DNA from 2 places in the Providencia sp. PROV004 genome. Region 1 is predicted to be linked to the other one. Evidence: predicted binding sites of a transcription regulator. Region 1 holds the regulator's gene; the other holds the start of a gene.
What was found. Region 1 encodes CRP, which controls carbon source genes, mostly activating them, when cyclic AMP is high. Its sites were predicted from a motif close to ATGTGANNNNNNTCACAT; they were not measured.
Positions count from the first base shown of each region.

Region 2: the regulator CRP is predicted to act here: its motif matches at 2,166-2,183, upstream of epd (erythrose-4-phosphate dehydrogenase).

Region 1 is NZ_CP042859.1:343,787-348,618, forward strand. Features, by position in the region: gene FVA69_RS01515 (hypothetical protein) at 1-191, opposite strand, end outside; gene FVA69_RS01520 (hypothetical protein) at 359-1,336, opposite strand; gene crp (cAMP-activated global transcriptional regulator CRP) at 1,476-2,108, opposite strand; gene FVA69_RS01530 (OsmC family protein) at 2,465-2,866, shown strand; gene FVA69_RS01535 (phosphoribulokinase) at 2,957-3,826, opposite strand; gene FVA69_RS01540 (YheU family protein) at 4,004-4,222, opposite strand; gene FVA69_RS01545 (hydrolase) at 4,219-4,832, opposite strand, start outside.
Region 2 is NZ_CP042859.1:924,212-929,043, reverse strand. Features, by position in the region: gene pgk (phosphoglycerate kinase) at 1-1,041, opposite strand, end outside; gene epd (erythrose-4-phosphate dehydrogenase) at 1,134-2,153, opposite strand; gene tkt (transketolase) at 2,466-4,460, opposite strand.

The DNA of each region.
Region 1 (4,832 bases):
AACTCTAAGTAAAACTTTGAATCCATATTTACTTTGTTTTTTTTGTTAAAACTAAATAAATGAATGAAATTATTCAATCTAGTATTACGTATTTTCTTAATTATTGGGAAATAATTTTCCGCTATTTCTAATGCTATGTTTTTTTTAAAGATGGGATTGCTTACATTTCTATTGATGGTGTCTATGTGCATGAGAGATCCTTAATTATCAATTAATGCTATTTTGGGTTGTTTTTAGGTTAGTTAATATAATAAATCGATGTTTATGATTATTTATTTACATGTGTGTGATATTTGTGTTTGGATTTGTTCTAGCCAATGCAAATATTTTAATTGATTGAATAATAAGTCGATTTTACTTATTTTATTATTGGTGACTTGTAAAGTGCTAGTAATTGAGAGTTAGTCTTCATTTGGGCGTCTATTTCAGCGATTATTTTTATATGGTTATTCATTTCTTGGGTAAATTGGTATTCTTTTTCTATTATTTTTAATAAATCAGAACTATTAACTAAAATTTTATTTTTTGCTAAGTTATCTTTGCTAAGGCTGGTTTTCTGTGTGGTAATTTTACTCGATAAATTATAATGTTCTTTTATTCGTTGTGCTCTTAGTAATGATGACTTTGTTTGCGGTATATTTCCCTTGAACTCAAAAGTGGTTTTTGGCAAAGAGGTGATTCTTTGATTAGGCCGATTTTCTTCACAAATTTTGTAATGTATATAAACTAATTTCTTATTAAATTTGCTTTCTGTTTTATATTTTATACCCACGGAAGGTAGTGTGATATGACGAATAGACTCTTGAATGATTTGTTTTTTTAAAGGAAGCATTGAACCATTTTTATTAGTTAGAGGTTTAGGTAATACAAATTTTTTTATAATCTCTTTTTTTTCTTGTAGACTTTTATTGTTAATGCCAGGGATTCTAATATCGCGATATAAAAAATCAGCATATTCAGCATTTTTTTTGGGGAGTTCTTTGTATTGGTCAAGAATAACTCTATTTTCTTTTATTAATGAGTCTGTACTTTGCTCAGAAAGAAAAGTAGATGAATATTTTCCGTATAGCTTAATTTTCAATTGATTGACTTTTTCGTAAAATTCACCAGTGCTTAAACACTTAATATTATTGGTTTCTTCTAAGTCGCTCTCATAGGCGGAATCAATACTCTCAGTGCTACAGGTACGAGTTGGTTTTAGCTGGTTATTCGTATCAAGTGGACTTTTTTTCAGTGAAGAGGTAATCGTAAAAATTTTTTTGATGAAATCATCGGAATTAATGATTTTTTTGAAAATCGTCGGATTACCCGATAAATAGCCTAATGTAATGGTCATAAATATTTCCCTAATTAATAAGATAATAATTATTATTCTATAAGGGGAAGTGATAAAGAGAATATAAAGAAGCGATTTTATTAGAATTTAATATGATAAATAAATAGCCCAGCCAAAGGTGGCCAGGCTGAAAGGTTAATTAACGAGTACCGTAAACAACAATGGTTTTACCATGTGCAGAGATCAGGTTTTGGTCTTCTAACATTTTTAGAATACGGCCGACTGTTTCACGGGAACAACCCACGATTTGGCCTATTTCCTGACGAGTAATTTTGATTTGCATACCGTCTGGGTGTGTCATTGCATCAGGTTGTTTAGCTAAGTTTAATAGCGTTTGAGCAATACGGCCTGTAACGTCTAAGAATGCGAGGTTACCGACTTTCTCAGATGTTGTTTGTAAGCGACTAGCCATTTGCGCAGAAAGGCGCATTAAAATATCAGGGTTTACCTGAATTAATTGACGGAATTTTTTGTAAGAAATTTCAGCAACTTCGCAGGCTATTTTGGCTCTAACCCACGCAGTACGTTCTTGCCCTTCTTCAAATAACCCAAGCTCACCAATGAAATCCCCCTGATTCAGGTAAGAGAGGATCATTTCTTTGCCTTCTTCATCTTTAATTAAAACAGCCACCGAACCTTTAACGATATAGTAAAGGGTTTCTGCTTTCTCACCCTGATGGATAAGAGTGCTCTTGGATGGATATTTATGAATATGGCAGTGTGACAAAAACCATTCAAGAGTAGGGTCTGTTTGTGGCTTGCCGAGAACCATTAGCGTTATCCTCTGTATGTTATTGCAGCCATTCAGAAAAACATACTAGAAAGGCTGGCTTTAAAGTCACTAGCTTAGCATATTAATTTGCCTTATATACCTTTAAATAATCTAACAGCTGATTGCTTCAGCGTTTTTGATTGCTTTGGGTAACGCAAATTGATATCAACACTATAATATGATCAATTAAACCGTTGAGTTTTGATCTTAATCCTATCAACTAAGTATTGTTTGTAGCATATCCAATAAAGAAAGTCTTCCCTGTATCGCTTCAGCCAAATAAAGTTGATATAACATTCATTGTATCTATGGAACAATGTAGCCTTTAAACCGATTTCATTTCAAGGGGAAATATAATGGAAGCAAGAGTTAAGTGGGTTGAAGGACTTTCTTTTCTAGGGGAGTCTGCGTCTGGGCACCAAGTGATGATGGACGGCAATGCAGGTGATAACGCCCCAAGCCCAATGGAAATGGTGCTAATGGCTGCGGGTGGTTGCAGCGCGATTGATGTCGTTTCGATTCTACAAAAGGGCCGCTATGATATTACGGATTGTGAGGTGAAATTAACCTCACAGCGTCGCGAAGAAGCCCCTCGTTATTTTGTGAAAATCCATTTACATTTTATTGTAACAGGGAATGAATTAACGGAAAAAGCGGTCGAACGAGCCGTTCAACTTTCTGCTGAAAAATATTGTTCAGTCGCATTGATGTTAGAGAAAACCGTTGAAGTCACACACAGCTTTGAAATAAAAAACTAAAAATAAATTTAATTTTTATTGGTATATTTGAATTAAAAGATGCTTACCTTAATTAATGATAAGCATCTTATTTATTAATCAAAAAATAATTTAATTGTTGTCCTTTTGATTAATTAGTTTTTCGACTATTGGCGCCATAATTAATTCCATGGCTAAACCTAGTTTTCCTCCGGGGACGACAATTGTATTCATTGCAGAAATGAAAGAGCCAGATATCATTGATAGCAAATAGGGGAAATCAATTTGCTCTAGCCCACGAAAGCGGATCACAATAAAGCTTTCATCTTGTGATGGAATAGCTTTAGCCGAAAATGGGTTAGAGGTGTCTACCGTTGGAACGCGTTGAAAATTGATGTGAGTGCGAGAAAATTGTGGCGTGATGTAATTAATATAGTCGCCCATAGAACGCACGACAGAGTCCATAACGGCTTCACGGGAGTGCCCTCGCTCTGTCGTATCACGGATTAATTTTTGGATCCATTCTAGGTTGACTATAGGGACAACACCGACAAGTAAATCAACATGTTGTGCGACATTATGTTCCGGTGTGACAACACCGCCATGTAGCCCCTCATAAAACAAAATATCCGTTTTATCTGGCAGCGGTTCCCAAGGGGTAAATGTCCCGGGCTGCAAGCCATAAGGTACCGCTTCATCATAAGTATGTAGATATTTACGGGATTGCCCACAACCCGTTTTTGCATAGTCAACTAAGGTTTGTTCAAGCAAAGCAAAATCATTCGCTTCGGGGCCAAAGTAACTGATGTGCCGGCCTTGTTCTCTGGCTTTACGGATAGCCATATCCATTTCAGGGCGTGTATAGCGGTGAAAACTATCCCCTTCTAATGTTGCAGGCTGGATATTTAATTGGTGAAAAACTTTACGAAATGCTTGGCTAGTTGACGTTGTGCCAGCACCGCTCGAACCGGTGATAGCAATAATTGGGTGCTTTTTGGACATCGTGGACTCCCTGTGCTGCGCTTATAAGCACTATTTTAATCAATAGTGCATGAAGCGGATTAACGGGTGTTAGGGTTGTGAGCCTTATTTGATGGTTTTACGACATGATTATGTTGGAAAACACGCAACTTTTTTATGACAAAAGATGACGTAAAAATGAACCATGGAATAAAAACATCATACAGAAAAACTTCCCTTAGGCATGAAATTAACCGATTCATGCAATTCAGACCAGACTAGCACAATTTCGCCAGAAACTAACTGCCGTTTCACATCGTTAACCTTATCTTGCAGGCTTTTTTCATGGGAGCCGTAGTCGGTTCCCTCACGCAATACGTAGCTCTCAATCAGGTTTTCCAATGTTTCAGGCTCAAGTTCTTGCCAAGGAATAATCACATTATTTCCTTATCTAAATAAGGGGTTAGCCATTGAGGAATACGGCTTTCTAACCACATTTGCGGTTTTCTGAATGTACCGCTCACAAAGCCGACGTGCCCGCCATGTTCTGTCATTTGGTATTCCACATTGTGGGGTAAAAATGATAAATCAGGAACAACTTCAGGCGCCATAAATGGGTCATCTTTGGCGTGAATAATTAACGTTGGTTTAGTGATATAAGCTAACTTGGGTAATGCACTGCATTTTTGATAATAATCTGTCGCATCATCAAATCCATGAATACGAGCAGTAATCACATCATCAAACTCACGGATCCGCTTAAGCTGCTTCAATTGTAAGAGGTTTAAGGGTAATGAGCCTGGATAACGGACTAATTTCCGGGTGGCATTGCGTTTCAAGCCATTTAGTAAGTAACGTTGATAGAACTGAGAGATGCCTTTTTCCATGCGTAAAGAGCAGGCTTCTAACATCAAAGGAGCTGAAACAACAACACCCGCATCGACATCTGCATTTTGACCGCTTTCAGCTAAATAGCAGGCTAACATATTGCCACCAAGAGAATAACCAACTGCGGCGGTTGGCGCATCACCATAGGTTTGTTTCAACC
Region 2 (4,832 bases), 580 kb from region 1:
GATAGCTGCTAGGGTGTCACCACCACCAGCGATAGAGAATGCGTCGCTATCAGCAATCGCTTTTGCAACGATCTCGGTACCTTTACGGAAATTAGGGAACTCAAACACGCCTACTGGGCCATTCCAAAGAATGGTTTTGGCATTTTTCAGGATCTCAGCCAAGCGCTGTGCAGATTCATCACCTAAATCCAGAATTTGTTCGTCATCTTTAATTTCAGTACTCGCTTTCAGAGTTGCTGGTGCAGTTTCAGAGAACTCGGTTGCAACGCGAACATCCGTTGGTACTGGAATTTGGCAGTTTGCCAGTAATTTTTTCGCTTCAGGGATTAAGTCCGCTTCATATAATGAGCGACCAACATTATTGCCTTCCGCTGCGATAAAGGTATTTGCAATACCGCCACCAACAATCAGCTGGTCTGCGATTTTAGATAGGGAATCTAATACAGTCAGTTTCGTTGACACTTTAGAGCCACCAACAATCGCAACCATTGGACGAGCTGGGTTATCTAATGCTTTACCTAATGCTTCTAACTCACCACTCAGTAGTGGGCCAGCACAAGCAACTGGAGAGAATTTAGCAACACCATGTGTTGACGCTTGTGCGCGGTGAGCCGTACCAAATGCGTCCATAACATAAACATCACACAATGCAGCGTATTGTTTAGACAGGGTTTCATCGTCTTTTTTCTCGCCTTTATTAAAGCGAACGTTTTCCAGCACAACTAACTCGCCAGCTTCGATTTCAACACCGTTAAGGTAGTCTTTAACTAAGCGGACTGGGTAATCCATTTTGTCAGCCAGATAGTCAACAACAGGTTGCAGTGAAAACTCTTCGTTGTACTCGCCTTCGGTCGGGCGACCAAGGTGAGAAGTGACCATGACTTTAGCGCCTTGTTTCAGAGCAGCTTCAATTGTTGGTAATGAAGCACGAATACGTGCATCAGAAGTAACTTTGCCATCTTTTACAGGAACGTTTAAGTCAGAACGGATGAATACGCGTTTACCCGCTAAGTCTAAATCGGTCATCTTAATTACAGACATGGTGAATCCTCTCGTTGATTCTCTATAAAGTTTCCATCAGCGACTGTGCAAAACAATAAAGTTATCATGCCCTGCTGTCTGTCAGTCGCCAATTAGTTTAAACCTGTCGCTGCCATCGCTAATGTTGTATCTAGCATCCGGTTAGCAAACCCCCATTCGTTATCACACCAAACTAGGGTTTTAATTAAATGCTTACCACTAACTCGCGTTTGTGTACCGTCTATAATAGCACTGTGTGGATCATGATTGAAATCCATCGAAACTAGCGGTAATTCAGTGTAGTCCACTATACCACGAAAATGGCCTTGTGCCGCGCTTCGCAGTAGTTGGTTGACTTTATCAACACAAACATCGTTATGTACGGTAACACTCAAATCAATCGCTGTCACATTCGTCGTCGGTACACGGACAGAAATGGCTTCAAAATGGTCTTTAAATTTCGGAAAAATTCGCGTAATTCCTGCCGCTAACTTGGTATCAACAGGAATAATAGACTGACTCGCTGCACGAGTTCTGCGTAAATCTTTATGATAGGCATCGATAACAGGCTGGTCATTCATTGACGCATGAATCGTCGTCACGGTTCCCGATTCAATCGAAAATGCCTCATCAAGCAATTTAATAATAGGAATAATACAGTTGGTGGTGCAAGAAGCATTGGAAACAATCTTGTCTTGAGCGGTTAAGCTTTCATGGTTAACACCATAAACGATAGTTGCATCAAGGTCATCAGTACCCGGGTGAGAAAATAATACTTTTTTCGCCCCTGCCGCTAAATGCAATAAGCCGTCATCCCGTGAACCATAAACCCCACTACAATCTAAAACAACATCAATCCCCAGTTCTTTCCAAGGCAACTCATGCAGCTCAGATTGGTGAAATAAACGAATATTATCATCACCAACTTGTAAAAGTGTTCCGTTAAGTCGTACATCCCAAGCAAAACGCCCATGGCTGGAATCATACTTCAGCAAATGCGCAATCCCTTCAGGTTCAGCAAGTTCATTAACCGCCACCACGACAATCTCTGCCCGACGGCCAGACTCATACAACGCTCTTAGAACACTTCGACCAATGCGGCCAAAGCCATTTATTGCTACCCTGATTGCCATTCTACACCTTGTATCTGAGCAAAATCACACGGTTGCTAAGGATAACTGACTCACACCAACTCTACTGCTCATTTTAGCTGTCAAACATCAAAAGTGTGCTTCAACCGACATTTTTAAAAAATATTTTCATTCTGCAACATACAACTGAAACGGTTCAGCTTATCTAGGATTAGATTAAGGGATATATTTATAGAACGCAATAGAAAATCCTATATTGGTGCACAAAAAAACAACGCCTAGTTTATCGCTAGGCGTTGTTCAGCAAGATAATTAGAAATGAGAACCGAAATTCGGAACTCATTCCTTCTTATTTTATTTCAGTAAAGATTTCGCAGCTTCAACTGCTTTCTCTACTGTGATACCGAATTCTTTAAACAGAACTTCGGCAGGAGCAGATTCACCAAAGGTATGCATACCGATGATGGCGCCGTTTAAACCAGTGTACTTGAACCAGTAATCTGCAATACCCGCTTCGATAGCAACACGTGCTGTCACATTAGCAGGTAAAACCGCTTCACGGTATGCCGCGTCTTGTTTATCAAATACATCCGTTGATGGCATAGAAACAACACGAACTTTACGGCCTTCTGATGTTAATTGATCAGCCGCTTTAACAGCCAATTCCACTTCAGAACCTGTAGCAATAAAGATTAACTCAGGCGTACCTGCGCAATCTTTCAGAATGTAAGCCCCTTTCTCGATATTGCCTAATTGTTCAGGGCTACGAGGTTGTTGCTCTAAGTTCTGACGAGAGAAGATTAATGCGCTTGGGCCATCTTTACGCTCGATAGCATATTTCCACGCCACCGCAGATTCAACTTGGTCACAAGGACGCCACGTGCTGACATTTGGTGTCACACGCAGGCTTGCCAGTTGCTCAACCGGTTGGTGAGTCGGGCCATCTTCACCCAGACCAATAGAATCGTGAGTATAAACGAAGATGCTACGCACTTTCATCAGTGCTGCCATACGAACCGCATTACGCGCGTATTCAACAAACATCAGGAATGTCGCGCCGTAAGGAATGAAACCACCATGTAACGCGATACCGTTCATGATAGCTGACATACCAAATTCACGAACACCGTAGTGAATATAGTTACCCGCTGGGTCAACATTCAGCGCTTTCGAACCTGACCACATGGTTAAGTTACTTGGTGCTAAGTCTGCAGAACCACCCATAAATTCTGGTAACACTTTACCAAACGCTTCTAATGCATTTTGTGATGCTTTACGGCTGGCAATATTTGCTGGGTTTTGTTGCAGATTTTCAACAAATTGTTTTGCATCCGCGTCAAAATTAGCTGGTAATTCACCATTCATACGACGAGTAAATTCCGCAGCTAATTCAGGGAATTGGGCTGAATATGCGGCGAATTTTTTATCCCATGCGCTTTGTTTTTCTTTACCTGCGGTACGAGCATCCCAAGCTTCGTAGATATCTTTAGGAATTTCGAATGGACCGTAGCTCCACCCCAGAGCTTCGCGAGTTGCTGCAATTTCAGCATCACCTAAAGGTGCACCGTGGACAGACTCAGAACCAGCTTTGTTTGGTGAACCAAAACCAATGATAGTTTTACACATAATCAGTGTTGGTTTATCAGTTTGGTTTTTCGCTTCATTCACTGCCGCATTGATCTGTGATGCGTCATGTCCGTCGATATCACGGATAACATGCCAGCCATAAGATTCGAAACGTGCTGCGGTATCGTCAGTAAACCAACCTTCAACTTCACCATCAATTGAGATGCCGTTGTCATCATAGAATGCGATCAGTTTATTTAATTTCAGTGTACCCGCTAAAGAACATGCTTCGTGCGAGATACCTTCCATCATACAGCCATCACCCATGAATACATAAGTGTGGTGGTCAACAACGTCATGGCCAGGGCGGTTAAATTGCGCGGCTAATGTGCGTTCTGCGATCGCAAAACCCACTGCGTTTGCAATGCCTTGCCCCAAAGGACCAGTTGTTGTTTCAACACCTGGAGTATAGCCATATTCTGGGTGGCCCGGTGTTTTAGAGTGTAATTGGCGGAAGTTTTTTAACTCTTCGATAGGTAAGTCATAACCAGTGAGGTGCAGTAAGCTATAAATCAACATTGAGCCATGGCCGTTTGACAGTACAAAACGGTCACGATCTGCCCAGTGAGGGTCTGCTGGGTTATGATTCATATGGTCACGCCACAGTACTTCAGCGATATCAGCCATGCCCATTGGCGCGCCAGGATGCCCTGATTTTGCTTTTTGAACCGCATCCATACTTAGAAAGCGGATAGCATTAGCAAGGGTTTTACGAGTCGTCATCAGTATACTCCAGGTAGGATAAAAACGTACTTAAACCAATTTTTACAACGCAATACGGATAGTGCTACTTTAATTTCGCTGCAACATGAAAGTATCAAGTTACCGAGGTATCGCCATCGGTCTCCTTATCTAAGAAACCACAACACATCGACAACAAACTGAGCATTTCATGAATAGAGCGATTGAAAGTAACCCAATTCTACCCATACCGCAATATTTGCTATGTTCATGGCAGCAGATCGCTAATAAATTGAACTGCCGCAAAGCTGAATCCATTCCATTGCGCAAAATATCCCTTAAGACTTACATTTTTGCGCAAGTGACTAACCTTATTAAACCTGAGTTCAGTGTCTGGGATCAAGGTGATTTATG